DNA from 3 places in the Streptomyces sp. NPDC056734 genome. Region 2 is predicted to be linked to each of the others. Evidence: predicted binding sites of a transcription regulator. Region 2 holds the regulator's gene; each other region holds the start of a gene.

Evidence for each region. The regulator HrcA, encoded in region 2, represses chaperone genes, less so after heat shock. The targets are predictions, from matches to a motif close to TTNGCACTCNGNNNNNCNGAGTGCNAA.
Region 1: groES (co-chaperone GroES) is a predicted target of HrcA. The motif match lies at 7,274-7,300, and genes of this name have one in related genera.
Region 3: groL (chaperonin GroEL) is a predicted target of HrcA. The motif match lies at 4,130-4,156, and genes of this name have one in related genera.

The regions. Positions count from the first base shown of each region.
Region 1 covers NZ_JBHTZD010000017.1:189,513-199,490, reverse strand. The annotation lists gene ACFRFC_RS26125 (Scr1 family TA system antitoxin-like transcriptional regulator) at 1-272, shown strand, start outside; gene ACFRFC_RS26120 (DUF397 domain-containing protein) at 269-481, shown strand; gene tgmC (ATP-grasp peptide maturase system methyltransferase) at 675-1,796, opposite strand; gene tgmB (ATP-grasp ribosomal peptide maturase) at 1,789-2,748, opposite strand; gene tgmA (putative ATP-grasp-modified RiPP) at 2,760-3,032, opposite strand; gene ACFRFC_RS26100 (hypothetical protein) at 3,944-4,846, shown strand; gene groL (chaperonin GroEL) at 5,084-6,706, opposite strand; gene groES (co-chaperone GroES) at 6,819-7,127, opposite strand; gene ACFRFC_RS26085 (polysaccharide deacetylase family protein) at 7,524-8,252, opposite strand; gene ACFRFC_RS26080 (polysaccharide deacetylase family protein) at 8,249-9,235, opposite strand; gene ACFRFC_RS26075 (methyltransferase domain-containing protein) at 9,326-9,978, shown strand, end outside.
Region 2 covers NZ_JBHTZD010000031.1:3,308-13,285, forward strand. The annotation lists gene ACFRFC_RS33620 (S41 family peptidase) at 1-282, opposite strand, end outside; gene ACFRFC_RS33625 (hypothetical protein) at 374-946, opposite strand; partial or broken gene ACFRFC_RS33630 (VOC family protein) at 1,059-1,448, opposite strand; gene ACFRFC_RS33635 (16S rRNA (uracil(1498)-N(3))-methyltransferase) at 1,469-2,212, opposite strand; gene ACFRFC_RS33640 (nitronate monooxygenase) at 2,209-3,285, opposite strand; gene dnaJ (molecular chaperone DnaJ) at 3,843-4,976, opposite strand; gene hrcA (heat-inducible transcriptional repressor HrcA) at 4,977-5,993, opposite strand; gene ACFRFC_RS33655 (MBL fold metallo-hydrolase) at 6,171-6,902, shown strand; gene ACFRFC_RS33660 (DUF3097 domain-containing protein) at 6,945-7,763, shown strand; gene ACFRFC_RS33665 (Uma2 family endonuclease) at 7,741-8,319, opposite strand; gene hemW (radical SAM family heme chaperone HemW) at 8,440-9,672, opposite strand.
Region 3 covers NZ_JBHTZD010000005.1:406,745-416,722, forward strand. The annotation lists gene ACFRFC_RS10205 (PTS transporter subunit EIIC) at 1-409, shown strand, start outside; gene ACFRFC_RS10210 (hypothetical protein) at 475-1,044, shown strand; gene ACFRFC_RS10215 (metallophosphoesterase) at 1,089-1,973, opposite strand; gene groL (chaperonin GroEL) at 2,382-4,004, opposite strand; gene ACFRFC_RS10225 (cold-shock protein) at 4,302-4,505, opposite strand; gene ACFRFC_RS10230 (MoaD/ThiS family protein) at 4,893-5,171, opposite strand; gene thrC (threonine synthase) at 5,292-6,575, opposite strand; SAM riboswitch class I at 6,594-6,752, opposite strand; gene ACFRFC_RS10240 (glucosyl-3-phosphoglycerate synthase) at 6,962-7,906, shown strand; gene ACFRFC_RS10245 (trehalose-6-phosphate synthase) at 7,989-9,383, shown strand; gene otsB (trehalose-phosphatase) at 9,729-9,978, opposite strand, start outside.

The DNA.
Region 1 (9,978 bases), on a different contig from region 2:
GCCTTCTTGAGGACGCTGAACGCCCGAACGGGACGCTTCAGTTCATGCCGTACAGGGTGGTTCCGACCACCGACGCACCGTTTACGTTGCTGGGGTTCAACAACGCCCCTACCGTTCTGCATGCGGAGGGTCCGCACGGCGGTCGCCCCCAGGACACGCCCAAGATCACGGCTGCCGCCGCAGAGACCTACGATCGGCTGAGAGTGGAAGCCCTGGGCCGCGCTGAGTCCCTGACCCGCATCCGAGAACTTCTTGAGGAGTACCAACAATGAGTCTTCCTACCCCCCATGCTATGGAGTGGGTGAAATCGAGTTACAGCGGCCCCAACGGCGGTGAATGCGTCGAGTGTGCCCTCGGGTACGGCCCCTCCGGCGTCGTCCCCGTCCGGGACAGCAAGCGCGCTGACGGCCCTGTCCTCATACTCTCCCCCGAAGCGTTCGCCGGGCTGGTGACGTTCGCCCGCCATGCCGATCTCAGCTGATTCCGTTCGTTCCCGTGGAGCCCCGTCCGGTCGCGCGATACCGGGCGGGGTTCCTGCGTTCCACGCCCAGGTACGACCCCGACGCGCCCACCGACCGGACCGCCAACGCCCCGAAACGATCGCCAGGAAGCCCCGCCCGTCCGCCACGGGGGAACGACGGACGGACGGGGCAGCAGGGGGTGTCAGCTCGCGGTCACGCCCAGGTGAGGCGTTGCCCGTCGGGGCCGACATGCAGCCGCATACGGTCGGCGGACGGGCGCCCGTCCGCCTGCCACTGCGTGACCCGCTCGGTGATCTCGTCCCACAGCCGCACTGCGCCGCCCTGCCGGACCATCCACTGTCCCTCGTCTTGGAAGACGACCGCCCATGTCTCGGCGTCCACGTCGATCACGACGTGTTCCGTCCGGCCCTCACGTTCCAGCGTGAGCCGCTGTGCGCGCGGTGCGGCGAACTGCGCGACGAACCGGGCGGTCCAGTCGTCGAGCACCTCCGCGCCCAGCTTCGCGGGCACCGCGTCGCCCTCGCTGAGGTTCGGCAGGATGCCCAGCGGGGGCGGAAGATGGGGGCGGGCCAGCATGAACGAGACCTGTCCGCCGAGAACCGGGCCGCCGGCCGTGCCGTCGTCGGCGACCGTGAGCCGCACGAGTTCGGAAGCGTGCATCCATCCGCCGACTGTGACCAGGACCTCACCGCCGGGCCGGGTCTGCGCGAGCCAGTCGGTCGGCACCGTGTGCACCCCGCAGGTGGCGATCACACGGTCGTACGGGCGGTTCTCCCTGTGGCCCGCCAGTCCGTCACCGACCACGCGGGCAGGCCAGTAGCCGGCGCCCGCGAGTGCGATCCCGGCACGGGCGGACACCTCGGCGTCGACCTCGATCGTGGTCACGTGGTCCTCGCCGACGACATGGCACAGCAGCGCCGTTGAGTAGCCCGTACCCGTGCCGATCTCCAGAACACGCGTCCCCTCGACCGCCCGCAGCTCTTCGAGCATCCGCACGACCAGACTCGGCAGGGTGGACGACGACGAGGGGGCCGCCGCGATACGCCCCTCGACCTGGTCGGGGAAGACGCCCCCGGCCACCTGCGTCACGAGAGTGTCGTCCTCATAGATCCGCGCGAGCCCATCCGCGGAGCCTCCGGCCGCGGGCCGGTACCAGCCGCCGTCTTCGTACTCGAACCAGCCGCGCGAGAGGAACGCCTCCCGGGGCACCGACAGGACGGCCGCCTCCCAGCCCGGGCTGCGCAAAACACCGGTCTTGGACAGGCGCCGCGCCAGGTCGGCCCGTAGGTGTTCCGACCGCAAGGGGTCACTCATGCTGACTCGCTCCGTTCTCCAACAGGTCCGCGATTGCGGTGGTGATCGGCAGTCCGGCCGCGTCTTCGAGCCACGCCCACTGGCCATTGGGGTTGCACTCCAGGAACCACCATCCGCCGTCCGCGGTCACGGCGAAGTCGAAGGCGCCGAAGTTCAGCCCGAAAACGGCGAGGAACCGCACCAGCGCCCTCCGTGTCTCTTCCGGACAGGCGACCGGCTCATAGGTGAGGCTCTGGTACTCGGCTCTCCAGTCCACGACCCCGGGCGGCGCCGTGATCCGGGCACTGAACACCTGCTCGCCGACGACGACAGCCCGCACGTCCGCCACCTTGGGCACCAGCGCTTGGAACAGGTGCGCGCTGTGGCTCACCGCGCCGTCGACCTCGCCCGCCTCGACAACGGCGGCCCAGATTCCGGCAGGCTCGCCATCGACCTCGTACGCCCCCGCGTGCAACGGCTTGTAAATGGTCGGCTGCGCGGCGCAGAACGCCTTGGCCTCCATCGGATCGTTCGTGATCAGCGTGGCCGGGACCGTGAACCCTACCCGGGCCGCCGCGTCCAACTGAGCGGGCTTGTACTCCGCCCGCGCGACGGCCTGCGGGTGGCTCAGGTACAGGCAGTCCGGCAGCGCGCCCAGCACGCCGCCCAGGCCGCGCCGGTTCTCCTGCGCGGCGAACCGGGCCGCCTGCTCACCGCTGCCCGTCGGGTAGGGGCTCGGCCGACGGTGGAACAGGGCGCGTACGGCGGACAGGTCGGCCGTACGGTCCCCGACGGTCAGCCGCCCGCCCCATCCGCCCGCCCCGACGCGCGCGGCGAGCACCACGGGCGACGGGAAGTCGCGCCCCGGGTCGAAGCGGAGGACGGGCACCCGGCGCCGGTTCAGTTCCGCGATGACCAGATCAGCGGTCGCGTCCTCGTGCTCCGTGCAGACCAGCACCGGGCGTCCGTCCATGGCGTTACCCCCTAGTCCTGCGTCGCGTCGTGACCGGAGTCGCCGTCCACCTTGCCGTCCTTCCCGACCTGCGTGGGCGGGTACGTGTTCACGCTCGTACCGTGCTTGCCGAGTTCGGCGGGCGTCATCGCTCCGTCCTCCCCGACCCATCGGCCGGTCTGGGTGGCCGCGTCGATGCCCGCGTACCGCCAGGGCGAGGGAGAACCGTTGCGCAGCGGAGCCATGCGGCGCAGCCCCCATGGGGCCGGGGCGGTGGTCTCCGTGCTTGCGAGGCTCGTTTGCAAGTCTCCTCCTTGATCGCTTCGTACGGTGGCCGTGGGTGCAGGACCCGCCCCGGTCGGCGCTCGACCTGTCCAAGGGTTGCGGGCGGATGATCCGACCGGGTCGGGGTGATACCCGCTGCCCTGCCGGGGGTGGGAAAACCGGTTGACAGGTCATCCCAGGCAGGGGGCGGAGTCTTCACAGGTAGATCTGTCGTTTGCAGTTCCTGTAGTAGGTCTTGTCGTCGCGCTTCTCGGTCTGCCGGTGCTCACACGTCCTGGTCCTGGTCATCGCGCCACCCCAACCGGCAGGGCCGCGGGGGTCGGAGCAGCCGCCGAGGGTCACCAGGGCCTACCCGGCGCCATCGACACTCAACGGGGGACGAACGTCCATCGCGGGAAGCTGGATACCCGCCCGTCGCAGGGCTACGCCGAGGGCGTCGCGCGCATCCTCGGCTTCCCTGATCTTCCCTACCGTCCGCCGCTCCGTCGCCATGCCGTCCACTCCGTACATGTCGCTTGTCCGCGCGCTCTGTGTGACTACCTACTCATACCTTGGCCGCGAAGTGCGTACTCTCAACAGGTCTGGAACCATTCCAACGGAAGCGGAATACCAGGGAGTTGAACAGGCGAGCGAGGAAGCTGACCAGGCACGAGGGCCCTCGAACGGTGCCGCGTATGCCTCGGTCACTCGCCAGTGCCGAGGGGGTGGGCGCGATACCGAGCGGGGTTCCTGCGTTCCGGGCCCGGGTACGGCCCCCGCGCCCCTGCCGGCCGGACCGCGAACGCTCCGGAACGACCACCTTCACTCAACGCACCCACCCCAACACTCTGTGTGCGGTACGGTCGCCCCAGACCGCCAACAAAAACGGCCCCCGCATCGGCTGCAACCGATCGCGAGGGCCTGAACCACTAATGGAAAGTCGACTTCCACCGTGATTTACCGGCACCATATCGCGCCCCCGCGCGCCTACACCCAGCTCTCCCACGACATCATCCGCCACCCCCGTCTGTCCTCCGACGCCGTCCGGCTCCTCACCTGGCAGCTCTCCCTCCCCGAGGGCACCCGCGAACCCCTCTCCCGTACCGCCGAACGCGCCAACATCGGCGCCTGCGCCTTCACCCGCGCCAAACGGCAGCTCAAGGACGAGGGCTTCGTGCACGAGCGGCGGCTCCAAGGTCCCGGTGGCCGCTGGGTCACCCAACAGCTCGTCTCCAGCGTCCCTTTGAACGCCGCCGAAGCCGCCAAGATCCTCGCCCGGATCCCCGTAGGCACCACCACACAACCGGTTCCCGCGCCGGGTCCCCGGAATCCGGCCGTCGGTGGACCGACCACCCCGCCCGCCGACCGCTATCCAGATACGGACACCCCCGAGAACACCCCCAACCAACCCCCCAAACCCCCCGAGGCCCCAGCGGCCCCAGCGGCCCCCGAAGACCCGGAGCTGCTCGAACAAGCCCGCGCCCTCACCGCCACCTACCCCCGCCTCTCCCCCGACCTCCGTCACATCCCCGCCGCCATGCACACCGAGCTGGCCGGACTCACCGCCCGCTGGCTCGCCGCCGGGCATCCGCCCACCGCCATCCGCAGCCACATCCTGCGCGGCCTGCCCGACGACGGCACGCCCGTCCATCGCCCCGGCGGCCTGCTGCGCCACCTCCTGAGCGACCCGCCCCCCGTCCCCGCCCCCGAACCGGCCACGGCCACCTCCGCATCTCCCGGCCCCCGGCTCTCCCCCCGCCTGACCCGCGCCCGCGAGTGCGAAGGCCCTCACGTACAGCCCATGCTCTTCCGGCCCCTCGGTGACGAAACCCACTGCCGCCGCTGCCGCCGTTGACTGCGGAATCCGCGCGTGATGACCCTCTGTGACATTCCGCCCCAGGGGTTCAGGGGGCAGGCCGCCGGGCGGGGCGAGGAGTAGGCGGCAGAGCGCAGCTCCAGCAGCAGTTCGGCGAGGCGCTGAAGCTGGAGCGCGGCACACGGCGAGGCCCGGCACCCTGGGGCTCAGGGTGCCGGGCCTCTGACATTCCCGTACGTCACTCAGATGGTCGTACGGCCGTCAGTTCGCCGTGCGTCAGTGCGAGTGGCCGTGGTGGCCGCCCGCCGCCGGCTCCTCCTCTTCCTTCTTCTCGACGACCAGGGTCTCGGTCGTCAGGAGGAGGGAGGCGATGGAGGCGGCGTTCTCCAGGGCGGAGCGGGTGACCTTGACCGGGTCGATGACGCCGGCCTTGACCAGGTCGCCGTACTCGCCGGTGGCGGCGTTGAAGCCCTGGCCCTTCTCCAGCTCGGCGACCTTGGAGGTGATGACGTAACCCTCCAGGCCGGCGTTCTCGGCGATCCAGCGCAGCGGCTCGACGGCGGCCTTGCGGACCACGGCGACGCCGGTGGCCTCGTCGCCGGTCTTGCCGAGGTTGCCCTCAAGGACCTTGACGGCGTGGACCAGGGCGGAACCGCCACCGGAGACGATGCCTTCCTCGACCGCGGCGCGGGTCGCGGAGATGGCGTCCTCCAGGCGGTGCTTCTTCTCCTTCAGCTCCACCTCGGTAGCGGCGCCGACCTTGATCACGCACACGCCGCCGGCCAGCTTGGCGAGGCGCTCCTGGAGCTTCTCGCGGTCCCAGTCGGAGTCGGTGTTGTCGATCTCGGCCTTGATCTGGGCGATGCGGCCCTGGACCTCGGACTTGTCACCCGAGCCGTCGACGATGGTCGTGTCGTCCTTGGTGACGGTGATCCGGCGGGCGGAGCCGAGCACGTCCAGGCCGACCTGGTCGAGCTTGAGGCCGACCTCCTCGGAGATGACGGTCGCGCCGGTCAGGACGGCCATGTCCTGGAGCATCGCCTTGCGGCGGTCACCGAAGCCGGGGGCCTTCACCGCGGTGGCGTTGAAGGTGCCGCGGATCTTGTTGACGACCAGGGTCGACAGGGCCTCGCCCTCGACGTCCTCGGCGATGATCAGCAGCGGCTTGGAGGCGTTGGACTGGATGATCTTCTCCAGCAGCGGAAGCAGCTCCGCGATGGAGGAGACCTTGCCCTGGTTGATCAGGATGTAGGGGTCCTCCAGGACCGCCTCCATGCGCTCCTGGTCCGTCACGAAGTACGGCGACAGGTAGCCCTTGTCGAAGGCCATGCCCTCGGTGAAGTCCAGCTCCAGGCCGAAGGTGTTGGACTCCTCGACGGTGATGACACCGTCCTTGCCGACCTTGTCCATCGCCTCGGCGATCAGGTCGCCGACCTGCTGGTCCTGGGCGGACAGCGCGGCCACGGCGGCGATGTCCGCCTTGTCGTTGATCGGGCGGGCGGTCGCCAGCAGCTCCTCGGAGACGGCGGCGACGGCCGCGTCGATGCCCTTCTTCAGGGAGGCCGGGGAGGCACCGGCGGCGACGTTCTTCAGGCCCTCGCGGACGAGTGCCTGGGCCAGCACGGTGGCGGTGGTGGTGCCGTCACCCGCGATGTCGTTGGTCTTGGTCGCCACCTCCTTCACCAGCTGGGCACCCAGGTTCTCGTACGGGTCCTCCAGCTCCACCTCGCGGGCGATGGTCACGCCGTCGTTGGTGATGGTCGGGGCGCCGAACTTCTTGTCGATGACGACGTTGCGGCCCTTGGGGCCGATCGTCACCTTCACCGTGTCGGCCAGCTTGTTGACGCCGCGCTCAAGGGCGCGACGGGCGTCCTCGTCGAACTTCAGGATCTTCGCCATGACAGCGTGAGCCCTCTCGGAATTCTGGGTGAAATGGCACTGCGCCCCCGGCGCCCGGGTGCATTGGTGTTAGCGGGGGCCAGCGGCGCAGTAGAGGAACTTCTGAGGAGAATTACTTCTCGATGATCGCGAGCACGTCGCGAGCCGAGAGGACGAGGTACTCCTCGCCGTTGTACTTCACCTCGGTGCCGCCGTACTTGCTGTACAGGACGACGTCGCCGGTCTTGACGTCGAGCGGCAGGCGCTCGCCGTTCTCGAAACGGCCCGGGCCCACGGCCAGGACGACGCCCTCCTGGGGCTTCTCCTTCGCGGTGTCCGGGATGACCAGGCCAGAGGCCGTGGTCTGCTCGGCGTCGAGCGGCTGGACCACAATGCGGTCCTCGAGCGGCTTGATGGCAACCTTGGAGCTGGTGGTCGTCACGATCCGACCTCCCCCTTCGGAGATCTCACGGGGTTAACTGTCTGAGGTGGCGACCAGGTGGATCCGTCGTCGCGGGTGCCGGACCTGCCCGTCGCGTTGTTGGCACTCTCCAGGGGGGAGTGCCAGACCTGAGACTATGACCGGGATTAGCACTCGGTCAAGCGGAGTGCCAATCGCCTCCGGCGTTTCGGGGGGGTTCTGGTGTGCGCCGGGTTCTTGTGCGCCGGTGTTTTGGGGTGGCTTCGCGCCGTGGGTGGGTTCGCACCGTGGGTGGCTTCGCGCCGTGGGTGGGGTCGGTTTTGTGCCGGGTGCGGGTTGGTGGGGGCTGGTCGCGCAGTTCCCCGCGCCCCTTCAGGGCGCTGCCCGGGCCGGGGATTCTCAGCCGACCGGAGCGGGCTACAGGTAGTCCTCCAGTTTGCCCACCCTCAGGCCCTGCTCCTCGATCTCCTTCAGGAGTCTGGTGGTGCGGGGGACCAGGGTGGGGCCGGGGGTTTCGTCCGGGGTTACGGAGATGATGTCGCCCGGCATCAGGTGGGGCGGGCCCTCGGTGAAGTGGGTGTCGGTGTCGGTTGCCGTGACGCGCCAGAGGATCAGGGCCCGGATGCCGCAGTCCCGGGCCGCCCGCAGGGTCGTGTCGTCGTACATGCCGTACGGCGGGCGCAGCAGTGCCGGGCGGATGCCGAAGCGGGCCTTGAGTTTGTTCTGCTGGCCGCAGATCTCGGCGCGCTGGCCGGCGTACGGCAGGCCGCGCAGGGCGGCGTGGTCCATGGTGTGGTTCTGGAGGGTCGCGCCCACCGCGCGCAGCCGGGCGAAGTGGCCGTACCCCGGGCCCGCCACGCTGTCGGTCAGGAACAGGCTGACGGGGAGCCGCCGCTGACGGACCATCTCCACGAACCGCGGATCGCGCTCCGCCCCGTCGTCGTACGTCAGGAAGACCACCTTGTCCCGGGTCGGGACGCGGGAGAGCACCCGGGGGACGGGGGCCGTGCCGGAGGCGCCCGGTGACGTGCCCGGGCCGCCGCCCGCCGACTCCACCCAGGCCGACGGGCCCGGACCCCGGCCGCAGCCCGCCACCGACGAGACGGTGAGGAGCAGCAGCGCGGCGGCCAGCAGGCGGTGCCTCACAGGTAGTCCTCCAGGCGGCCCACCGCGTACCCCTTCTCGGTCACCTTGTCGAGGAAGAGGCGGATCATGTCGGGCATGGTGCCCTCCCAGTCGTCGCGGCCCCGGAAGTGGCTGAGGACGATGTCGCCGGGGTGCAGATCCCGGTCCCACTCGCGGTACTCCCAGTGGTCGACGAACACCTCCTCGTTCCACAGCGGCGCGTACGTGATGCCGCACGCCTTGGCGGCCACCAGGGTGTCCTTGTTGTAGTTGCCGAAGGGCGGGCGGAAGAGCACGGGGCGCTTGCCGTAGCGCTTCTCGATCACGTCCTGCATGCCGCAGATCTCATGCTTCTGCTGCTCGTAGGACAGGCCCGGCAGGTAGGGGTGGTCGAGGGTGTGGTTGTTCAGGACTACGCCCCTGGCCTGCATGTCCTTGAAGTGGGCGTAGTCCTCCTTGACTAGGTAGTCGCTGATGAACGCCGTGTACGGCACCTTCAGCTCGCTCATCATCCGCAGGAACTCCGGGTCCTTCTCGGCCCCGTCGTCGATGGTGAGGAAGACGACCTTCTCGCGGGTGGGGATGGTGGTGAAGACGGGCGGGAGGCCCTCCTCCACATGGCCGTCGACCTCGAAGCCGTCGCGGGTGGTGATGGCCGGTTTCTCCGCCGGGGGCGCGGGGGGCGTGAGCGGGGGCGTCTTCAGGCCCCAGCGCTTGGCGGCGGCCACCACCGCCTGCCGCTCGGCCCGCTGGCGGGCCGCCGCGTCCTGCGGGCCGCCGTTCTGCGGGCCGCCGTTCTGCGGGCCGCCGTTCTGCTGTCCGGACGCGGGCTTGACGGATGGGTCGGAACCGGATCCCGAGCCGGACAGGTCGCCGCTCAGTCCGCAGCCCGAGGCGAGCGCGGCGAGCGCGGCGAGCGCCAGCGCGGCGACGGCCATCCGGGCCGGGGCCCGCCCCGCACACCCGGCCACCCTATTTTTATCCTTTTGTACGACTTCTCCCATGCCCTCGGATCCTGGCAGCCCCCCGCCCCCACCCCCCGCCGACACCGCCACCGGGCGCACACCATCCACCGACTGGCCCACAATGACCCGGTGAACGACCTCGCCCCGCTCCACAGCCTGCTCACGCCCGAGGGCCACGCCCTTCTCGACGAGGTGCGGGACACCGATCCCGCCCAGGAACTCGCCGTCGCCACCCGGCTGCGCCGCTCGCACCCGGCCGCCCTGGTCTCGGCCGCGCTCGGCCAGGCCCGGCTACGGCAGCGGGCGGCGGCGAAGTTCGGCGCGGCGGACGCCGGGCGGATGTTCTTCACGCCCGACGGGGTCGAGCAGGCGACGCGCGCGAGTGTCGCCACGTATCGCGCCGCGCGGCTGCGGGAGGCCGGGGTGACCTCGGTCGCCGATCTGTGCTGTGGCATCGGCGGGGACGCGATCGCCTTCGCCCGCGCCGGGATCCGGGTGCTCGCCGTCGACCGCGACCCGCTCACGGCCGCCGCCGCCCGCGCCAACGCCGCCGCGCTCGGGCTCGGCGAGCTGATCGACGTACGGGAGGCGGAGGTGACGGACATCGACGTGGCGCCGTACGACGCGGTGTTCGTCGATCCGGCGCGGCGGGGTGGGCGGGGGCGGATCTTCGATCCGGAGGCGTACTCGCCGCCGCTGTCCTGGGCGGTGGCGACCGCGCTCAAGGCTCCGCTCGCCGCCCTCAAGGTCGCGCCCGGCATCCCGCACGAGGCGGTGCCGGA
Region 2 (9,978 bases):
GGTCCAGCCGCGGACCTGGGTGCGGGCGCTGCCCCAGTGGGTCAGCCGCCGGGAGGGGCCGCCGTCGACGGGGGCGAGGTGCACCTCGGGGGCGCCGTCGCGGGTGGAGGTCCAGGCGACCGTGGTGCCGTCGGGCGAGATGCGCGGCATGGTGGCGGGCACGTTGTCGGCGCTGACCCGCCAGGCCCGCCCGCCGTCGAGCGGGGCGATCCAGACGTCGTCCTCGGCGACGAAGGCGACCGACTCGCCCTGGACATGCGGAAACCGGAGGTACGCAGGCACTGGGGACTGAATCACCTGATCACCCTATGCAGGCGGGGCGTTTCCGCACAGGGGTTTGGGATCACTTGCCGCGTGCTTGACGCGAACGCGGTCATTTCCCCTCGGGCCAGCACTCGGGGTCGCTCTGGCAGTAGACGGTCCGGGTGACGGTGACCGTCGTGGTCGGTTCGGCGCCGGGTGGCTGGTTCACGGGCGGCGCGCTGGTGGCGTCGCAGTCGCCGAGCCCGGAGACCTGGAACCACTCCTTGCCGTCGATCTTCGCGGTGAGATCGCCGCGCACACAGGCCCCGCTGACGGCCCGGGTGACCTTCCCGGTGACGGTGATGTCCTTGCCGTCGTCGGTCTGCCCCTCGCAGTCGACGTCGGCGACGGTGTTCTCGCTCGCGGACGGGCTCGGGGTGGCGCCGTCACCGAGGTCGGCGGTGCAGGTGAGCCACCGGACCTGGGCTTTCTGCCGCTCCAGCTCCTGGGTGACGAGTTGGTCGGTGGTGAAGGTGATGGTCGCGGTGCTCACGGTGGTCCCCGGTTCACAGGCCGCCGTCCCGCCCACGGCGAGCACCACGCCCGCCACGGCCCCGACGGACCTGCGCACCCGGACGCCCGGCCCTGCCCGCCGTAACGCCTGCCACGATGCCGGCCGCGATGTCTGCCGTACTGCCCCCATGACGGCAGCGTGCCATCGTCGCGCCCGTGGCGGTAGTACGCATCGGGGCACGTAAGGCGGCCCTGGCGCAGACCTGGGGGCGTTGCGAGCCGGCTCGGGCTCGTACTCGTGCTCAGCCGACCAGCAACCGCCACTCCTGGAGTTCCACCAAGTTGCCCTCGGGGTCATTGAGATGGGCGACGCGCATGCGTTCGGCCTGTGGGGCGGGTCCGTGCGGGAGGGTGGCGCCGCGGGCCGCTGTGCGGGCGCAGCAGTCGTCCGGATCGTCCACCCGCAGCACGACCAGCGGGCGGTGCCCGGTGGCCGGTTCGCGCATCTCGACGAGGAGTGGGGCCATCGCGGCGGCTCCGGTGACTTTGGCGGCTCCGGCGGCGGGGCTGAGTTTCTCTTACGGTCCCCCGGTCGTCGCCCCCGACCGTGGCTTGAGGCCGAGGACGTCGGCGTAGAAGCGGTAGCAGGCGGCGAAGTCGGTGACCAGCAGTCTGACGTGGGCGAGTTCCACGACGTCCTCCCGCGTGGAGATCAGAACGACCAGCGTCCGGTGCGGCCCAGCAGCAGTGCCGCGGCGGCGGTGCCGGCGGTCGAGGTGCGCAGCACGGTCGGCCCGAGCCGGTACGCCCGCGCCCCGGCCGCGTCGAACAGTGCCAGTTCCTCGGGGGACACGCCTCCTTCGGGCCCGACGACCAGCACGATATGACCCTCGGCGGGCAGTTCGGCCCCGGCCAGGCCCGCGTCGCCGCTCTCGTGGAGTACGGCGGCGAAGTCGGCGGTGGCGAGCAGCTCGGCGACCTCCTTGCCGGACATCAGGCCCGTGACCTCGGGAAAACGCACCCGGCGGGACTGTTTTCCGGCCTCGCGGGCCGTGTTGCGCCACTTCGCCAGCCCTCTGGCGACGCGCTCGCCCTTCCACTGGGTGACACAGCGGGCGGCTGCCCAGGGCACGATCGCGTCGACGCCGACCTCGGTCATCGTCTCGACGGCGACCTCTCCCCGGTCGCCCTTGGGGAGGGCCTGTACGACGGTGAGGCGGGGCTCGGGGGCCGGTTCCTCGGCGGTGCTGTCCAGGAGGACGATCAGCCGGTCCTTGCCCTCGGTGCCGAGGACCGTGCAGTCGGCCCACCGTCCGGCCCCGTCGGTGAGGATCACGTCCTCGCCGGGGCGCAGCCGCTTGACGGAGACCGCGTGGCGTCCCTCGGGCCCGTCCAGGACGTAGCGTCCGCCGTCCCCGGCGTGGAAGTGCTCGACGACGAAGACGGGGGCGGTCATCGGGCGTCCCCTCCGGCGGACAGCGCCGTCCCGGTCGCGGTGAGTTCGGCGACCAGCACCTCGACCAGTTGCGCGGCGGGCATCTCACGGGCCAGCCGGTGGCCCTGTCCGGCCCACAGGGCCATGCCCTGGGCGTCCCCGGCCTTGGCGGCGGCCTTGCGCAGCGGTGCGGTGAGGTGGTGGATCTCGGGGTAGGCGGAGGGCGCGTACGGGCCGTGCTCGCGCAGGAAGCGGTTGACCAGGCCGCGGGCGGGGCGGCCGGAGAAGGCGCGGGTGAGCTGGGTGCGGCCGAACAGCGGGTCGGTCAGGGCCCGCTTGTGCAGGGGGTTGGCGCCGGACTCGGGGGTGATGAGGAAGGCGGTGCCGAGCTGGGCTGCCTGGGCTCCGGCGGCGAGGACGGCGGCGATCTGCGAGCCGCGCATGATGCCTCCGGCGGCGACGACCGGCAGGGCGACGGCCTCTCGGACCTGGGCGACCAGTGACAGCAGGCCGAGTCCCGATCCGTCGTTCTCGGGTATGTCGCGGTGGGTGCCCTGGTGGCCGCCGGCCTCCACGCCCTGCGCGATCACCGCGTCCGCACCGGCCCGCTGCGCGGCGAGGGCCTCCTCGGGGGTGGTGACGGTGACCAGGGTGAGCGTCCCGACCCGGCGCAGCGACTCCAGCACCTCGGGGGTGGGCACGCCGAAGTGGAAGGAGACCACGGGGACGGGGTTGTCGAGGAGCACGGCGAGCTTGGCGTCGTAGCCGTCGTCGCGTCCGCTCTCGGGGTCGCCCAGCTCGGCCTCGTACCAGGCGGCCTCGCCGGCCAGCTGATGGGCGTAGACATCGACGGCGGCGGGGTCGGCGGTGTCCGGCTGGGGCATGAAGAGGTTGACCCCGAAGGGCTTGTTCGTCAGCGTCCGCAGCTGCTTGATCTCCTGATACATGCCGTCGGCCGTCTTGTACCCGGCGGCGAGGAACCCGAGCCCGCCGGCCTCGGACACGGCGAGCGCAAGATGCGGCACGGAGACGCCGCCCGCCATGGGGGCCTGCACGATCGGGTGCGGAAAGAGATCGGTCAGCACGGAGGACATGACCGCATGTTGTCACGTCGCTCGGACAAGTCCGAATCCACCCTAACGGTTGGCATAGTCCCCAGGCATAGGGACGGATCGGGACAACGCAGGCCGGTACGCGGGGCTGCGGGGGTGGGGCTGTGGATACCGGGCGGGGTGCGCGGGGGGGGCGGGACTCGGATGCCGACCGGGCTGGCCCCGGGGGGCAGGATGCGGATACCGACCGGGCTACCCCGGGGGGCGGGAAGCGCCGCGTCCGATGTCCGACCCCCCTCCGGACCACGCGGCCTTGGTGCCCACCGGCAACCAGCCCACCAGCCCACCCAGAAGCAGCGAACGCCCATGTCCATCGGCCCCCCTGGGGCGAGCGATCCGAGCGTCGTCCTTCAGAGGCGCGGGCCGCCTGAGCCCCCTCAGGCGACCCAGGATCAGCACCCCGCTGCTCACAACCCCCGGGCCGGGCAGCCCCAGCGCGCCCCTCGGGCCACCCCGGGGCGGCACCCCCGAGGCCCCTCGGCCCCTCCCCGGACGGGCCCGCCGCGGCAGCTCACCGGCACCCCAGCGGCAGCGCCAGCTCACCGCCCGTTGAACGCGTCCTTCAACCGCGAGAACAACCCCTGCTGCCCCGGCTGAAACTGCCCCGTGGGGCGTTCCTCACCACGCGCCTTGGACAGTTCGCGCAGCAGGCGTTCCTGCTCCGGGTCGAGTTTGGTCGGGGTCATCACCTCGACGTGGACGATCAGGTCGCCCCGGCCGCCGCCGCGCAGATGCGTGACGCCCCGGCCGTGCAGCGGGATCGACTGGCCGGACTGGGTGCCGGGCCGGATGTCGACCTCCTCCATGCCGTCGAGGGTCTCCAGCGGCACCTTGGTGCCGAGGGCGGCCGCGGTCATGGGGATGGTGACCGTGCAGTGCAGATCGTCGCCGCGCCGCTGGAACATCGCGTGCGGCAGTTCATGGATCTCGACGTAGAGGTCACCGGCGGGTCCGCCGCCGGGCCCGACCTCGCCCTCGCCCGCGAGCTGGATACGGGTGCCGTTGTCGACACCGGCCGGGATCTTCACGGTGAGCGTGCGCCGCGAGCGGACCCGGCCGTCACCGGCGCACTCGGGGCACGGGGTGGGGACGACCGTGCCGAAGCCCTGGCACTGCGGACAGGGCCGGGAGGTCATGACCTGGCCCAGGAAGGACCGGGTGACCTGCGAGACCTCACCCCGGCCGCGGCACATGTCACAGGTCTGCGCCGTGGTGCCGGGGGCCGCGCCCTCGCCGTTGCAGGTGGCACAGACGATCGCCGTGTCGACCTGGATGTCCTTGGTCGTGCCGAACGCGGCCTCGTCCAGCTCGATCTCGATACGGATCATGGCGTCCTGGCCGCGGCGGGTGCGCGAGCGCGGCCCGCGCTGCGACGCCGTGCCGAAGAACGCGTCCATGATGTCCGAGAAGTTCCCGAAGCCACCGGCGCCGAAGCCCGCGCCCGCGCCGCCCGCCTGCGAGAGGGGGTCGCCGCCGAGGTCGTAGACCTGCTTCTTCTGCGGGTCCGACAGCACCTCGTAAGCGGCGTTGATCTCCTTGAACCGCTCCTGGGTCTTCGGATCCGGGTTGACGTCCGGATGCAGCTCGCGCGCGAGCCGCCGGAACGCCTTCTTGATCTCATCCTGCGACGCGTCGCGACGCACACCGAGAACTGCGTAATAGTCCGTGGCCACTTACGACTCCGCCAGGATCTGTCCGACGTAACGTGCCACTGCCCGTACCGCTCCCATCGTTCCCGGGTAATCCATGCGGGTCGGTCCGACCACGCCGAGCTTGGCAACCGCCTCGCCGCCCGAACCGTAGCCCACGGACACGACCGACGTGGAGTTGAGTCCCTCATGGGCGTTCTCGTGACCGATCCGCACGGTCATGCCCGAATCCTTCGCCTCGCCGAGCAACTTGAGGAGGACGACCTGTTCCTCCAGCGCCTCCAGGACGGGCCGGATGGTGAGGGGGAAATCATGTCCGAAGCGGGTGATGTTGGCGGTGCCGCCGATCATCAGCCGCTCCTCGGTCTGCTCCACCAGCGTCTCCAGAAGTGTGGAGAGTACCGTCTGGACCGTACCCCGGTCCTCGGCGTCGAAGCTCTCCGGCAGATCCTGGACGAGCGGCGGCACGTCCGGGAACCGGCGCCCGGCCACCCGGCTGTTCAGCCGGGCCCGCAGATCGGCGAGGGCGATCTCGCCGAAGGGCGCCGGGCAGTCCACCATCCGCTGCTCGACCCGGCCGGTGTCGGTGATCAGCACCAGCATCAGCCGCGCGGGCGCCAGCGCCAGCAGCTCGACATGGCGCACGGTGGACCGGGTCAGCGACGGGTACTGCACCACGGCGACCTGCCGGGTGAGCTGGGCGAGCAGCCGTACCGTCCGCCCCACCACGTCGTCGAGGTCGACCGCCCCGTCCAGGAAGCTCTGGATCGCACGCCGCTCGGCGCCGGACATCGGCTTGACCTCGGCGAGCTTGTCGACGAACAGCCGGTAGCCCTTGTCCGTCGGGATCCGCCCGGCGGAGGTGTGCGGCTGCGCGATGAAGCCCTCGTCCTCCAGGGCCGCCATGTCATTGCGCACGGTGGCCGGGGAGACGCCCAGGTTGTGCCGCTCGGTGAGCGCCTTGGAGCCGACGGGCTCCTCGGTGCCGACGTAGTCCTGGACGATGGCGCGCAGTACCTGAAGTCTTCGTTCACTGAGCATCCGCGCACACCTCCAGCAGTCGTCGTCCCGCTCGCCGTCTTCCCTGGCACTCGACGCCCCCGAGTGCCAGCCCTGCCCGGCCAGTGTACGGCCGTCCGGCGCGCCCGGGGCAAGACCGGCCATGACGGGGCCCCGCGGCGGGCACACCGCCCGTGTCGCTACCGCTAGCGTCGCCGTATGACGGTGACTTGGGAAGAGCTGGGCTGGGAGCGGCTGGGGCCCGGCGTCGGGCGGTGCCGGCTGCCGCGGTGGGACTGCACGGTCGGCCTGGTGGCCGGCGAGGGGGCGGTGCTGCTGATCGACGCGGGGGCCAGCCTGCGCGAGGGCGCCGAGCTGCGGGCCCGCGCGCAGGCGCTCACGGGTCGCCGTGTGACCCATCTCGCGCTCACCCACCCGCACTTCGACCATGTCTTCGGCGCGGCGGCCTTCGCGGGCGCGGACGTGTTCGGCGCGGTCGGTGTGGGCCCGGCGCTGACCGGACGGCACGCGCGCGAGGAGCTGCGCGCGGACGCGGTGCGTCACGGGCTGCCCGAGGCGGACGCGTCACAGGCCGCGCGGGCGCTGTCCGCGCCCGGCCGTCAGGTCACCGGCGAGTGGACCCTGGACCTCGGCGGCGGCCGGCAGGCGCTGCTGGCCAACGTCGGCCCCGGCCACACCGCCCACGACCTCGCCGTCCTGGTCCCCGGCGAGCGCGAGGTGGTGTTCTGCGGCGACCTGGTCGAGGAGTCGGGGCCACCCCAGGCGGGCCCGGACGCGGTGCCGTCGCGCTGGCCGGACGCCCTGGACCGGCTGCTGGCGCTGGGCGGCGAGGACGCGCTGTACGTGCCCGGTCACGGAGCGGTGGTGGGGGCGGCGTTCGTACGGGAGCAGCGGGACGCGCTGGCCGCGCGTTTCGGCGTGTCGGGGTGAGCGGGCACCCGTCGGGGGGCCGCTTCTCCTATCGTCGTGCGAATGCGCCCGTACTCTCCGGATCTGACCCCGCCGTGGAAGAAGCAGCGGCCCGCCCCCGAGGTCCCGGCGGAGCCCGGTCTGGTGGTGGAGGAGCCCGGCACCGGTTTCTGCGGCGCGGTGATCCGCTGCGAGGCGGGCACGGTCACCCTGGAGGACCGCTTCGGCAAGCACCGCGTCTTCCCGCTCCAGCCGCGCGGTTTCCTGCTGGAGGGCCGGCCCGTCACCCTCGTACGCCCCACGGGTGACGGTGCTCCGGTACGTCCCTCCCGCACCGCCTCCGGTTCGGTCGCCGTGCCCGGTGCGCGGGCCCGGGTCGCCCGCGCGGGCCGCATCTATGTGGAGGGCCGGCACGACGCCGAGCTGGTCGAGAAGGTGTGGGGCGACGATCTGCGGATCGAGGGCGTCGTCGTGGAGTACCTGGAGGGCGTGGACGACCTGCCGTCGATCGTGTCGGCCTTCGGCCCCGGCCCCGATGCCCGTCTGGGCGTCCTGGTGGACCATCTGGTGCCCGGCACCAAGGAGTGGCGGATCGCGGGCTCGGTGACCAGCGAGCACGCGCTGGTGGTGGGGCATCCGTACATCGACATCTGGGAGGCGGTGAAGCCGTCGGCCCTGGGGATCCCCGCGTGGCCGCGCGTCCCGCACGGGCAGGACTGGAAGACGGGGGTGTGCCGGGCGCTGGGCTGGCCGTCACAGAACACGGGCGCGGTGTGGCAGGCGATCCTGGGGCGGGTGGGGTCCTACCGGGATCTGGAGCCGGAGTTGCTGGGGAGGGTGGAGGAGCTGATCGATTTCGTCACGGATAGCGGTGGGGCCTGACATCGGGGTACGTACCGAACTCGCTGGTGTCCAACTCGACGCCCAGGATGTCGAGCGGCATCGCCTCGCCGAACTTCGCGATGTGCTGTACCCGGTAGTCGGCTGCCTCGCCCTTCCCCTCCGGCTTCGTCAGCAGGACGCACTGCCCCATGATCGGGTCGATGACGAGATAGGCGGGCACCTTGCCTGCCGCGTAGACGGATCGTTTGAGGGCGTAGTCACGGTAGACGCTGGTCTTCGAGACGACCTCCACGGCCATCGTGATCAACGGGCACGGCAGGAGACGTCCGGAACTGGGCAGGACGTCCCGCGCCACGACCACCAGGTCGGGAACAGGCTCGCTCGCCTCGTCGAGTACATCCACGTCCTGAGTCTGCAGGGGATACCAGCGATCCAGCGGGATCTGCCTCTCGGTGAGGAGCACGATCAGGTTGTGCACCAGATCAGGGCTGGCCCTCATCACGATTTCTCCCCGCAGAAGCTCCACCTTGAGTCCGTCGGGCGGCTCAAATCGCGCGAGGAACTCTGCGACTCCACGTTCGTCCACAGCGGTCATCTCCGTGGCCTCCACATTCGCCGCGTACTGTCCGCGGCAGCTTAGGGATCAGGTTAGGCACCGAACCCTCGTTCCGCACCGATTCACTCGCCGGAGTGATCAGTCCACGCCCCGGGGTGATCAGTCCACCAGATCCCTGACCACCCCGTCCGCCAGCAACCGCCCCCGCAGCGTCAGCACCGCGCGCCCCTGCCCGTACGCCCCCTCGTCCAGCAGCCCTTCCTCCAGGGCCCGGCGGGAGGCCGCGAGCCCCTGTGCCCGCAGCAGCGCCAGCGGCACCCCTTCCCGCAGCCGCAGCTCCAGCAGGATCCGCTCGACCCGCCGGTCCTCGTCGGCCAGCAGTTCCCGCCCGGCACCCGGGGAGCGCCCCGCGGCCAGGGCGGAGGCGTACGCGCCCGGATGCTTCACGTTCCACCAGCGCACCCCGCCCACGTGGGAATGGGCCCCGGGCCCGGCGCCCCACCAGTCGGCGCCCCGCCAGTACAGCTCGTTGTGCAGACAGCGGCCCGCGTCGGAGGTGGCCCAGTTCGACACCTCGTACCAGTCGAATCCGGCCGCCGACAGCACGGACTCGGCGATCAGATAGCGGTCCGCGTGGACGTCGTCGTCGGTCATCGGGACCTCACCGCGCCGGATCCGCCGGGCGAGCTGGGTGCCCTCCTCCACGATCAGGGCGTACGCGCTGATGTGGTCCGGTCCGGCGCCCAGGGCGGCGTCCAGCGAGGCCCGCCAGTCGTCGTCGGACTCGCCGGGCGTGCCGTAGATCAGATCGAGGTTGACGTGCGCGAAGCCCGCCGCACGGGCCTCCGCGACGCAGCGCTCGGGACGGCCGGGGGTGTGCGTGCGGTCGAGCACCTTCAGGACATGCTGCCGGGCGCTCTGCATACCGAAGGAGACCCGGTTGAAGCCCCCCGCGCCCAGCTCGGCCAGATACGCCGGATCGACCGACTCCGGGTTCGCCTCGGTGGTGACCTCCGCGTCCGCCGCCAGCCCGAACTCGTCACGGACCGCCCCCAGCATCCGTACGAGATCGGCGGCGGCCAGCAGCGTGGGCGTACCGCCGCCGACGAAGACCGTACGGACCGGGCGGGGGTCGTCGCCCAGGACCTTGCGGGCGAGGCGGATCTCGTCGATCAGGGTGTCGGCGTAGCTGTCACGGGAGGCGAGGACGCCGCCGGTGCCGCGCAGCTCGGTCGCCGTGTAGGTGTTGAAGTCGCAGTAGCCGCAGCGGGTCGCGCAGTACGGCACGTGGAGGTAGAAGCCGAGGGGGCGGTCCGCGGCCCCGGCGAGCGCGGACGCGGGCAGCGAGCCGTCGGCGGGGACGGGGTCGCCGTCGGGGAGAGCGGAGGGCATGCGTTCTATTGTCCCGCACCGGGGCGTGGCCGCGGACCGGCGCGTTGTCGTGGACCGGCGGGTTGCCCTGGACCGGGCTGGTGTCCTGGACCGGGCTGGTGTCCTGGACCGGCCCGTCTTCGCACACCGGCCCGTCGTACCGCACCGGCCTGGTGTCCCGGACCGGCCCGCCGTCCCACACCAGACCCGCTCCCCCCACCGGCCCGGTGTCCCGGACCGGCCTGATCTCCCCTCCCGGCTCCGGCTCCGGGCCCTGGCCCCCCACCGGGCCGGTCCCTCACCTACCGGGGGCCTGTTCCCGCTCCC
Region 3 (9,978 bases), on a different contig from region 2:
GGCGGCGGCCGTCTACGTCCGGCTGCGGCAGCACACCGCACTGCGTACGACGATCAGGTCCGCGCTCCCGGCGGGCCTGCTGGGCGTCGGCGAACCGCTCATCTACGGCGTCTCGCTCCCCCTGGGCCGCCCGTTCCTGACCGCGTGCGTGGGCGGGGCGGCGGGCGGGGCGTTCATCGGGGTGTTCGCGATGCTCGGCGTGCGGGTGGGCGCGACGGCGATCGGCCCGTCCGGCTGGGCCCTGTTCCCCCTGCTGGCCGGCAACCGGGGCCTGGGCCTGACGGCGGCGGTGTACGCGGGCGGCCTCCTCACCGGTTACGCGGCCGGCTTCCTCACGACGTACACCGTCGGCCTCCGGCACACCCCCCTGAGCCCACCACCGTCCCCGTCCCCGGACACCGGAAACTGAGCCCGCCCCGCCCCACACCACCCCACCGAATACCTCTCCACCCTCCGCCGTACGACACTGAGGCCATGAACCACGCCCAACTGACCGCCGTGGGCCGAGCCCTCCGGGTCCTCGGCGAGCACGGGGACGCCCTGAGCGGGACCACCCCGGACGCCAAGCTGCACGAGATCCGCGCCGATCTGCGCCGCGCGGCCGATCTGCTGGAGGACAGCGTCAGTACGGCGGCGCCCACCACCCGGTGCGCCGAGCATCCGGGCGGCCCGGTCGACGAGAGCGCCCCCGACCTGTGCCTGCTGTGCGAGACCCGGCGCCGCACGGCCCGCCGGGCGGAGTACAACGGCCCGGCGGGACCCGGCGGCCCGGCCACCGCCACGCCCTCCCGCTACGGGGTGAGCGGCGACCGGCCGCAGCCCCAGCAGCGCTGGCTGCCGGAGCTGTGGAACGGCCAGGAGTGGCAGCTGTGCGGCACCCCGCGCCGCGACCGCCACGAGGCCGAGCTGTACCTCACCGCCCAGCGCCGCGGCTCCCGCCCGGCGATGGCGTACCGCCTGGTCCACGAATTCACCGACTACGAGGTGCTACGGGTGTGGGGAACGCCGGTCCGCACGGACATCGAGCCGATGGGCAACCTGTAGGGCATAGGTGAATTGATTGAGTTACTCAAGAAATACGGGTCAGGTCAGCGCATCCGTCCCCGCGCTTCGATGAAGTCCATCACCTGGTCCTCGTCCCGCTCGGACAGCGTCTCGTGGGCGCGCGGGTCACGGGCGTGCAGGGTGTGGAACAGCGGCCCCGCGGCCCCGCCCACATCGATCACGGACGCGGCGGCACCGCGCACGATCCGCTCGGTGTCCCAGTCGGCGGTGAGGTCGACGCGGTTGACCACGGCCGGGCAGACCCAGACCGGGACGGAGGCGAGCAGCCCGAGGAGCTGGAGATGGAAGTGCCCGGTCAGCACGGCCCGTACGTCACTGCCGTGCAGCACCTCCCCCAGCGCGCGCGGATTGCGCAGCCCGAAGGTCCGCTGGATGTCCACGTCCATGGCGATCGGCGGGTGATGGAAGGCGAGGATCGTGCCCCGCTGGGCACTGGTGCGCAGCAGGTTGTGCAACCAGTCCAGCTGGGCGTCGCTCAGCCCGCCGTACACCTCGCCGGGCACCAGCGAGTCCATGGTGATGAACCGGTACCCCCGCACCACGCTCACCGCCGCCCGCTCCCCCTCGGCGGAGGAGAGGACCGTCTGGGCGAGGTCCGAGCCGTCGGCCGCCAGATGCCCGCTGCCGAGCACCTTGCCGAACGCCTCACGGTCGTCGTGATTGCCCGTGGTGAAGAACAGCGGCACACGCATTCCCGCCGCGAACTCCCCCAGCAACTCCCGCGCGATCGCGTACGACTCCACCGCCCCGTCGTCCGCGATGTCCCCGGTGACCACGATCGCGTCGACCTCACGCTGATGCCGCAGCTCACCCAGCATCAGACGCAACGATTCGATGGGGTCGACGCCGTGCCGGTTGGGTCCGGCGGTCCGCTCGATATGAGTATCGGACAGTTGGAGGATCCGCATAGGCGGCACGCTAGCGCCCCACCCCCTCCCCCGCGCACCGTACGAACAGAAAGATCCCCCCTCCGGGAAACCCGGAACACCTCAAAAAGGGCGCGAGGCCGAGGCTTTTCAGGGGCGCGGGCCCTTCGAACGAACGCAGCCGTCACCTCCCCAGACACGCGGGCCCTTCGAACGGACGCAGCCGTCATCTCCCTAGGGGCGCGGGCCCTTCGAACGGACGCAGCCGTCATCTCCCTAGGGGCGCGGGGAACTGCGCGACCAGCCCCCACCGAACCCGCATCCGCCCCCACCACCCAAGCCCCCCACCACGAAGCGCCCCCTCCCCCAAAAACGCCCGAGGGCGACACCCCCGGAACCCCCGGAGGGTGTCGCCCTCGAACCATAAGGACGCAGATCGAGCAACCCCGATCAGAAGTCCATGTCACCGCCCGGCATACCGCCACCGGCAGGCGCGGCGGCCTTCTCCGGCTTGTCGGCGATAACAGCCTCGGTGGTGAGGAACAGCGCGGCGATCGACGCGGCGTTCTGAAGCGCCGAGCGCGTCACCTTCGCCGGGTCGATGATCCCCTCGGCGATCATGTCCACGTACTCACCGGTCGCGGCGTTCAGACCGTGACCCGGGGTGAGGTTGCGGACCTTCTCCACCACGACGCCGCCCTCAAGGCCGGCGTTGACGGAGATCTGCTTCAGCGGAGCCTCAAGGGCGAGCTTCACGGCGGCGGCACCCGTCGCCTCGTCACCCTCCAGCTCCAGCTTCTCGAAGACCGAGGAAGCCTGGAGCAGCGCCACGCCACCACCGGCGACGATGCCCTCCTCGACGGCCGCCTTGGCGTTGCGCACGGCGTCCTCGATGCGGTGCTTGCGCTCCTTCAGCTCCACCTCGGTCGCGGCACCGGCCTTGATGACGGCCACGCCGCCCGCGAGCTTCGCCAGGCGCTCCTGGAGCTTCTCGCGGTCGTAGTCGGAGTCGCTGTTCTCGATCTCGGCGCGGATCTGGTTGACCCGGCCGGCGACCTGGTCCGAGGACCCGGCGCCGTCGACGATGGTGGTCTCGTCCTTGGTGATGACGACCTTGCGGGCACGGCCCAGGAGGTCCAGGGTCGTGTTCTCCAGCTTGAGGCCGACCTCCTCGGAGATCACCTCGCCGCCGGTGAGGATCGCGATGTCGTTCAGCATCGCCTTGCGGCGGTCGCCGAAGCCCGGGGCCTTGACCGCGACGGACTTGAAGGTGCCGCGGATCTTGTTGACGACCAGGGTCGACAGGGCCTCGCCCTCGACGTCCTCGGCGATGATCAGCAGCGGCTTGCCCGACTGCATGACCTTCTCCAGGAGCGGGAGCAGGTCCTTGACGTTGGAGATCTTGGAGTTCGCGATGAGGATGTACGGGTCCTCCAGCGACGCCTCCATGCGCTCCATGTCGGTGGCGAAGTAGGCGGAGATGTAGCCCTTGTCGAAGCGCATGCCCTCCGTCAGCTCAAGCTCCAGCCCGAAGGTCTGGGACTCCTCGACGGTGATGACGCCTTCCTTGCCGACCTTGTCCATCGCCTCGGCGATCAGCTCGCCGATCTGGGTGTCGGCGGCGGAGATGGAGGCCGTGGAGGCGATCTGCTCCTTGGTCTCGACCTCCTTCGCCTGGTCGAGCAGCGCGCCGGAGACGGCCTCGACGGCCTTCTCGATACCACGCTTGAGAGCCATCGGGTTGGCGCCCGCGGCGACGTTCCGCAGGCCCTCCTTGACCAGGGCCTGAGCCAGGACGGTGGCCGTCGTCGTACCGTCACCGGCGACGTCGTCCGTCTTCTTGGCTACTTCCTTGACCAGCTCGGCGCCGATCTTCTCGTACGGGTCTTCGAGCTCGATCTCCTTGGCGATGGAGACACCATCGTTGGTGATCGTGGGGGCGCCCCACTTCTTCTCAAGGACGACGTTGCGGCCCTTGGGGCCGAGGGTGACCTTGACGGCGTCGGCGAGCTGGTTCATACCGCGCTCAAGGCCGCGCCGCGCCTCCTCGTCGAACGCGATGATCTTGGCCATGTGAAGTGGTCCCTCCAGGACTGGGGGTGATTCTTCGGACCGCGCCCGCGCCCGCGACGGACGGCTCGCTCACCCTGTGGATCCTTGCCCCACCCGGCTTGCGGCCTCACCGACCCGGTCCTTCGTTGTCACTCTCACCTTCAGAGTGCTAACGCCAATGATTAGCACTCGCCCCTGGAGAGTGCAAGCGCCCGCCGTGATCCACCAGGGGCGCGGAGGCGCCCCGACGGGGCGTCGAGGGGGCACGCGGAAGGGCCCGCACCCAGTGGATGCGGGCCCTTCCCTAGCAAGAAATGTTCAGGCGGTGACGCGAACCATATCGGCCTGCGGGCCCTTCTGGCCCTGCGAGATCTCGAACTCGACCCGCTGGCCCTCTTCCAGGGTGCGGTATCCGTCCATCTGAATCGCGCTGTAGTGGACGAAGACGTCCGCACCACCGTCGACCGCGATGAAGCCGTACCCCTTCTCCGCGTTGAACCACTTGACGGTGCCCTGAGCCATGCCTAACTCCCCTATTACTGGCCCTTGCACAGATCCACACTTCGCGGACCCGGGTCAGACCTCACCCCCCGATCGGTGGGGGCGTGCGCCGGAACGCGTCGACCGCGGCCGAATGTATCTGCCCAACTGCTGTCTGCAACAGGTCAATCGGACGAGAAATCCGGGCAGGACCGGTCGGGAATTTCTGGAGAATTCCTCAGACTCCGGGGCAAGTCGGGCCCGACAAAGAGAACGAAAGACGCAAAGGAAGCTCACACTTTGGCTACTTCTCATCGCTGCCTCGGAACGCGAACGGCAGCGGTTCCCCAACTCTACCCTGCTTAACCATGCAGAATTGCCCCCTCCGTTTCTCTCACGGAGAGGGCAATTCGACGAACGGTGGGTGACTCAGCAGCCGCCGGCCACGGCCGGGATGATCGACACCCCGGCCCCGTCGGGCGTGGCCGTCTCCAGCCCCTGCTCGAAGCGCACATCATCATCATTGACGTACACGTTCACGAACCGCCGCAGCTTGCCCTGATCGTCCAGCACCCGGGCGGCGATCCCGGCATGCTTCGTCTCCAGATCCGCGATGACCTCACCAAGATTCCCCCCTTCAGCGGCAACCTCGGCCTGCCCACCCGTGTAGGTCCGCAGAATGGTAGGGATACGAACGGTAACGCTCACTTTGAACCTCCGGTCAGCTAACGCCCTTTAAGGGGCGCGGGGCGCTATCGATATGCGGCTTCCGCCGCGCGGGCGCGACCAGCCCCCACCGGCCCGCAGACAAATTCAATGGAACTGGACCTAGACCAACCCGGCCTCGCGGAACGACTCCAGACTGGGCCGAATGGTCGCCGTCAACCCGGTGTCCGCAACCGCGTCCAACGTCTTCAACCCATCCCCGGTATTAAGAACCACCGTGGTCAGCGAAGGATCGAGCACCCCGCTCTCCACCAGCTTCTTGGTGACCCCCACGGTCACCCCCCCGGCGGTCTCCGCGAAAATCCCCTCGGTCCGCGCGAGCAACCGAATCGCGTCGACGACCTGCTCGTCGTTCACATCCTCCACCGCCCCGCCCGTACGCCGCGCGATATCGAGCACGTACGGCCCGTCCGCCGGGTTGCCGATGGCCAGCGACTTGGCGATGGTGTTCGGCTTCTGCGGGCGCACCACGTCGTGGCCGCCCTTGAAGGCGGCGGAGACCGGCGAGCAGCCCTCGGCCTGGGCGCCGAAGATCTTGTAGGGCCGGTCCTCGACCAGCCCGAGCTTGATCAGCTCCTGGAGCCCCTTGTCGATCTTGGTGAGCTGGGAGCCGGAGGCGATCGGCACCACGATCTGGTCGGGCAGCCGCCAGCCGAGCTGCTCGCAGATCTCGTACGCCAGGGTCTTGGACCCCTCCGCGTAGTACGGCCGCAGATTGACGTTGACGAAGCCCCAGCCCTCGCCGGCCGGGTCGCCGATCAGCTCGGAGCAGAAACGGTTCACGTCGTCGTAGTTGCCCTCGATGCCGATCAGCTCGCCGCCGTAGACCGCGGCCATGACGACCTTGCCCTGCTCCAGGTCGTGCGGGATGAAGACGCAGGAGCGCAGGCCCGCGCGGGCGGCTGCGGCGCCGACCGCGCCGGCCAGGTTGCCGGTGGAGGAGCAGGACAGGGTGGTGAAGCCGAAGGCACGGGCGGCCTCCAGGGCCTGGGCGACGACCCGGTCCTTGAAGGAGTGGGTGGGGTTGCCGGAGTCGTCCTTGACATACAGGCCGCCGGTGATGCCCAGCTCACGGGCCAGGTTGTCGGCCTGGACGAGCTTGGTCCAGCCGGGGTTCAGGTTGGGCTTGTCGGCCACGTCCGCGGGGACGGGCAGCAGCGGCGCGTAGCGCCAGATGTTCGCGGGGCCCGCTGCGATCCGCCCCCGCAGTTCCTCGGTGTCGTAGGCCGAGAAGTCGTAGGCGATCTCCAGCGGGCCGAAACACTCCTCGCAGGCGAAGAGCGGGCCGAGCGGGACGCGATGGCCGCATTCGCGGCAGGAGAGCGCGGCGGCGGGTCCGAGATCGATGGTGGAATTGCCGGTCTTCGCGACAGTCTGCACAGCCATGTGAGGCGAGGCCCTTTCTCCTCATCTTCCCCACGACGCATTTCGTCGTGAGACGGATTTGGCACCTTCCCTAGCCGGGAGCCTCGCGGTGACGATCGTCAGCGATCGGTTACGAGACCGGCTGGAGGGTTGCCGGGGCTTCATCGGGCCGTTTCCCTCTGCCCCTCTGGATGAGCAATATGCGGTTGTTCTTGCGGTTATATGTTCGGTTGTGTGCGCCGCGGACCCCCGACATGCGATGGTCATCAGCGTTGTTCAAGACTGTAACCGAAGGCCAGGACAGTTGAGATAGTCGTCCGTACCGCGAGATGGATCACACCGCCGGTGAGGCGCCGGTGACCTGGGGTTCCATCGCGTGCGAGCCCAACAGTGAGGAGCCGCGGACCGTGCTGGAAGAAGTCGAGCGCTGGCTCGGGACCCACACCTGGTCCCTGACCGACCGCCCGCTGCACCGCATCCTGGCCGCCAAGCGCAGCACCGGCCAGTCGGTCAGCGTGGTGCTGCCCGCGCTGAACGAGGAGGAGACCGTCGGCGACATCGTCGCGGTGATCCGCCACGACCTGATGGACCAGGTGCCGCTCGTCGACGAGATCGTCGTCGTGGACTCCGGCTCCACCGACCGCACCGCCGAGGTGGCCGCCGCCGCGGGCGCCCGGGTGGTGCACCGCGACGAGATCCTGCCGCGGCTGCCGGCCGTCCCCGGCAAGGGCGAGGTGCTGTGGCGCTCGCTGCTGGTCACGAGCGGTGACATCGTCTGCTTCATCGACGCCGACCTCAAGGAGTTCTCCTCGGACTTCGTGTCCGGCATCGTCGGCCCGCTGCTCACCGAGCCCGGGATCGACCTCGTCAAGGGCATGTACGACCGTCCGCTGGCGGGCGCGGCCGGACAGGGCGGCCGGGTCACCGAGCTGATGGCCCGCCCGCTGCTGAATCTGCACTGGCCCCAGCTGGCCGGTTTCGTGCAGCCGCTCGGCGGCGAGTACGCGGCCCGCCGCTCCCTGCTGGAACAGCTGCCCTTCCCCGTCGGGTACGGCGTCGAGCTGGGCATGCTGGTGGACTCCCTGCATCTCGTGGGCCTCGACGCGCTCGCCCAGGTCGATGTCGGGGTGCGCAAGCACCGGCACCAGGACGGACAGGCGCTCGGCCGGATGGCCGCCGCGATCTACCGCACCGCGCAGCTGCGGCTGGCCCGCGGGCAGCTGGTCCGGCCCTCGATCACCCAGTTCGAGCGCGGTGAGGAGGGCTTCGAGCCGCGGACGTACTCCGTGGACACCGAGGAGCGGCCGCCGATGGCGGAGATCTCCGAGTACGCGTCCCGCAAGGTCGCGTGAGGCCACGGGTGACGCCGTATACGGCGGGCGGGTGGCAGAACCGTACGTTTGAGCGTTTACGGCTCGGGCTAGGTTGAGGCGTATGGCTGCAACCTTCGGCGCTGCTCGGGTCCTGGTCGCCTCCAACCGCGGGCCCGTCTCCTACGAGCAACGCGACGACGGCACGCTGCACGCGAAACGCGGGGGCGGCGGGCTGGTCTCCGGGCTGTCGGCGATCGGCCCCGAGGCGGACGCCCTGTGGGTGTGCTCGGTGCTCGGCGACGGCGACCGCGAGGCCGTGCGGCGCGGGGTCGGCGAGCCGGGCGTACGGATGCTGGACATCCCGGCGGACGTGCACGCCGACGCGTACAACGGCATCGCCAACTCGGTCCTGTGGTTCGTCCATCACATGCTGTACCAGACCCCGCTGGAGCCGGTCTTCGACGCGGAGTTCCGGCGCCAGTGGACGTCGTACGAGAGTTACAACCGTGCCTTCGCCGAGGCGCTGGCGGCGGAGGCGGCGCAGGGGGCGGCGGTCCTGGTCCAGGACTACCACCTGACGCTGGTCCCCGGGCTGCTCCGCGACCTCCGCCCCGACCTCCGCATCAGCCACTTCTCCCACACCCCCTGGGCGCCGCCGGAGTACTTCCGGATGCTGCCGGACGACATCGCCGGGCAGGTGCTGCGCGGGATGCTGGGCGCGGACCGGCTGGGCTTTCTCACCCGGCGCTGGGCGGACGCCTTCACGGCGTGCTGCGAGGCGTTCACGGGCGGGCTCGGGGACACCGAGGTGGGGGTGCACGGCCTGGGCGCCGACGGGGACTTCCTGCGGCGGCGCTCGCACGAGGACGACGTGGAGCGGCGGATGGGGGTGCTGCGGGAGGAGATCGGCGCGGGGCGCCGGGCGATCGTCCGGGTGGACCGGACCGAGCTGTCCAAGAACATCGTGCGGGGGCTGCTGGCGTACCGGCAGCTCCTGGACGACCACCCGGAGTGGCGTGAGCGCGTCGTCCACGTGGCGTTCGCGTACCCGTCCCGGCAGGATCTCGCGGTGTACCGGGACTACATGGCCGAGGTGCGGCGGGTGGCCGGGGAGATCAACGCGGGGTACGGCACGACGGGGTGGACGCCGGTCGTGCTCCACCTGGAGGACGACTTCGCGCGCTCCCTCGCGGCGTACCGGCTCGCCGATGTGGCCCTGGTCAACCCCATCCGCGACGGCATGAACCTGGTCGCCAAGGAGGTGCCGGTCGTCTCCGACGAGGGGTGCGTGCTGGTGCTGTCGCGGGAGGCGGGGGCGTGGGAGGAACTGGGGGAGGACGCGGTGGGGGTGAACCCGTACGACGTGTGCGGGACCGCTGCCGCGTTGCATGCGGCGCTGGTGATGAGCGCGGGTGAGCGGGCCGAGCGCACGAAGCGGCTGGCTGCCGCCGGTACGGCCCTGCCTCCGGCCCGCTGGTTCCTGGACCAGCTGGAGGCGCTCCGGGCGGGGGCCTGAGGGTGGGCGGCGGGGTGCGGGTGCCCTCCGGGCGGGGAGGGGTCTGACGGTGCGCGGCCAGGTGCGGGTGCGTGGGGGCTGGTCGCGCAGTTCCCCGCGCCCCTGAGGGGGCGGAGGATACGTAGTCGGGTGCGGGTGCGTGGGGGTTGAGCGCGCAGTTCCCCGCGCCCCTGGGGCGTTGCGGCCGAGGCTGGCTTGTCTGGCGAGGACCTCACCGACGGTCCTGGTGAACGCGCTCCACCCCAACCCCCTAGGGGCGCGGGGAACTGCGCGACCAGCCACCCACCACCCGCACCCGGCCAAACACCTCCGCCACCCCCCACAACAGCCGCCCCCCAGCCGCGCTCAGCGAATCACCCCCGCCACCCCCCACAGCAACCGCACCACCCCCGCCGGACCCTCCACCACCACATCCGCCCGTTCCCGCAGCTCGGGGACCTCGTCGCTGGCGCTGCACACCAGCAGGCCCGGGGTGCCCGACGCGCGGAGGGACTCCACCGCGGCGTACGCCGGGAGGTCGCCCAGGTCGTCGCCGGCGTAGAGCACGCACTCGGCGCCCACCTCACGGACGTACTCGCGCAGGGCCACGCCCTTG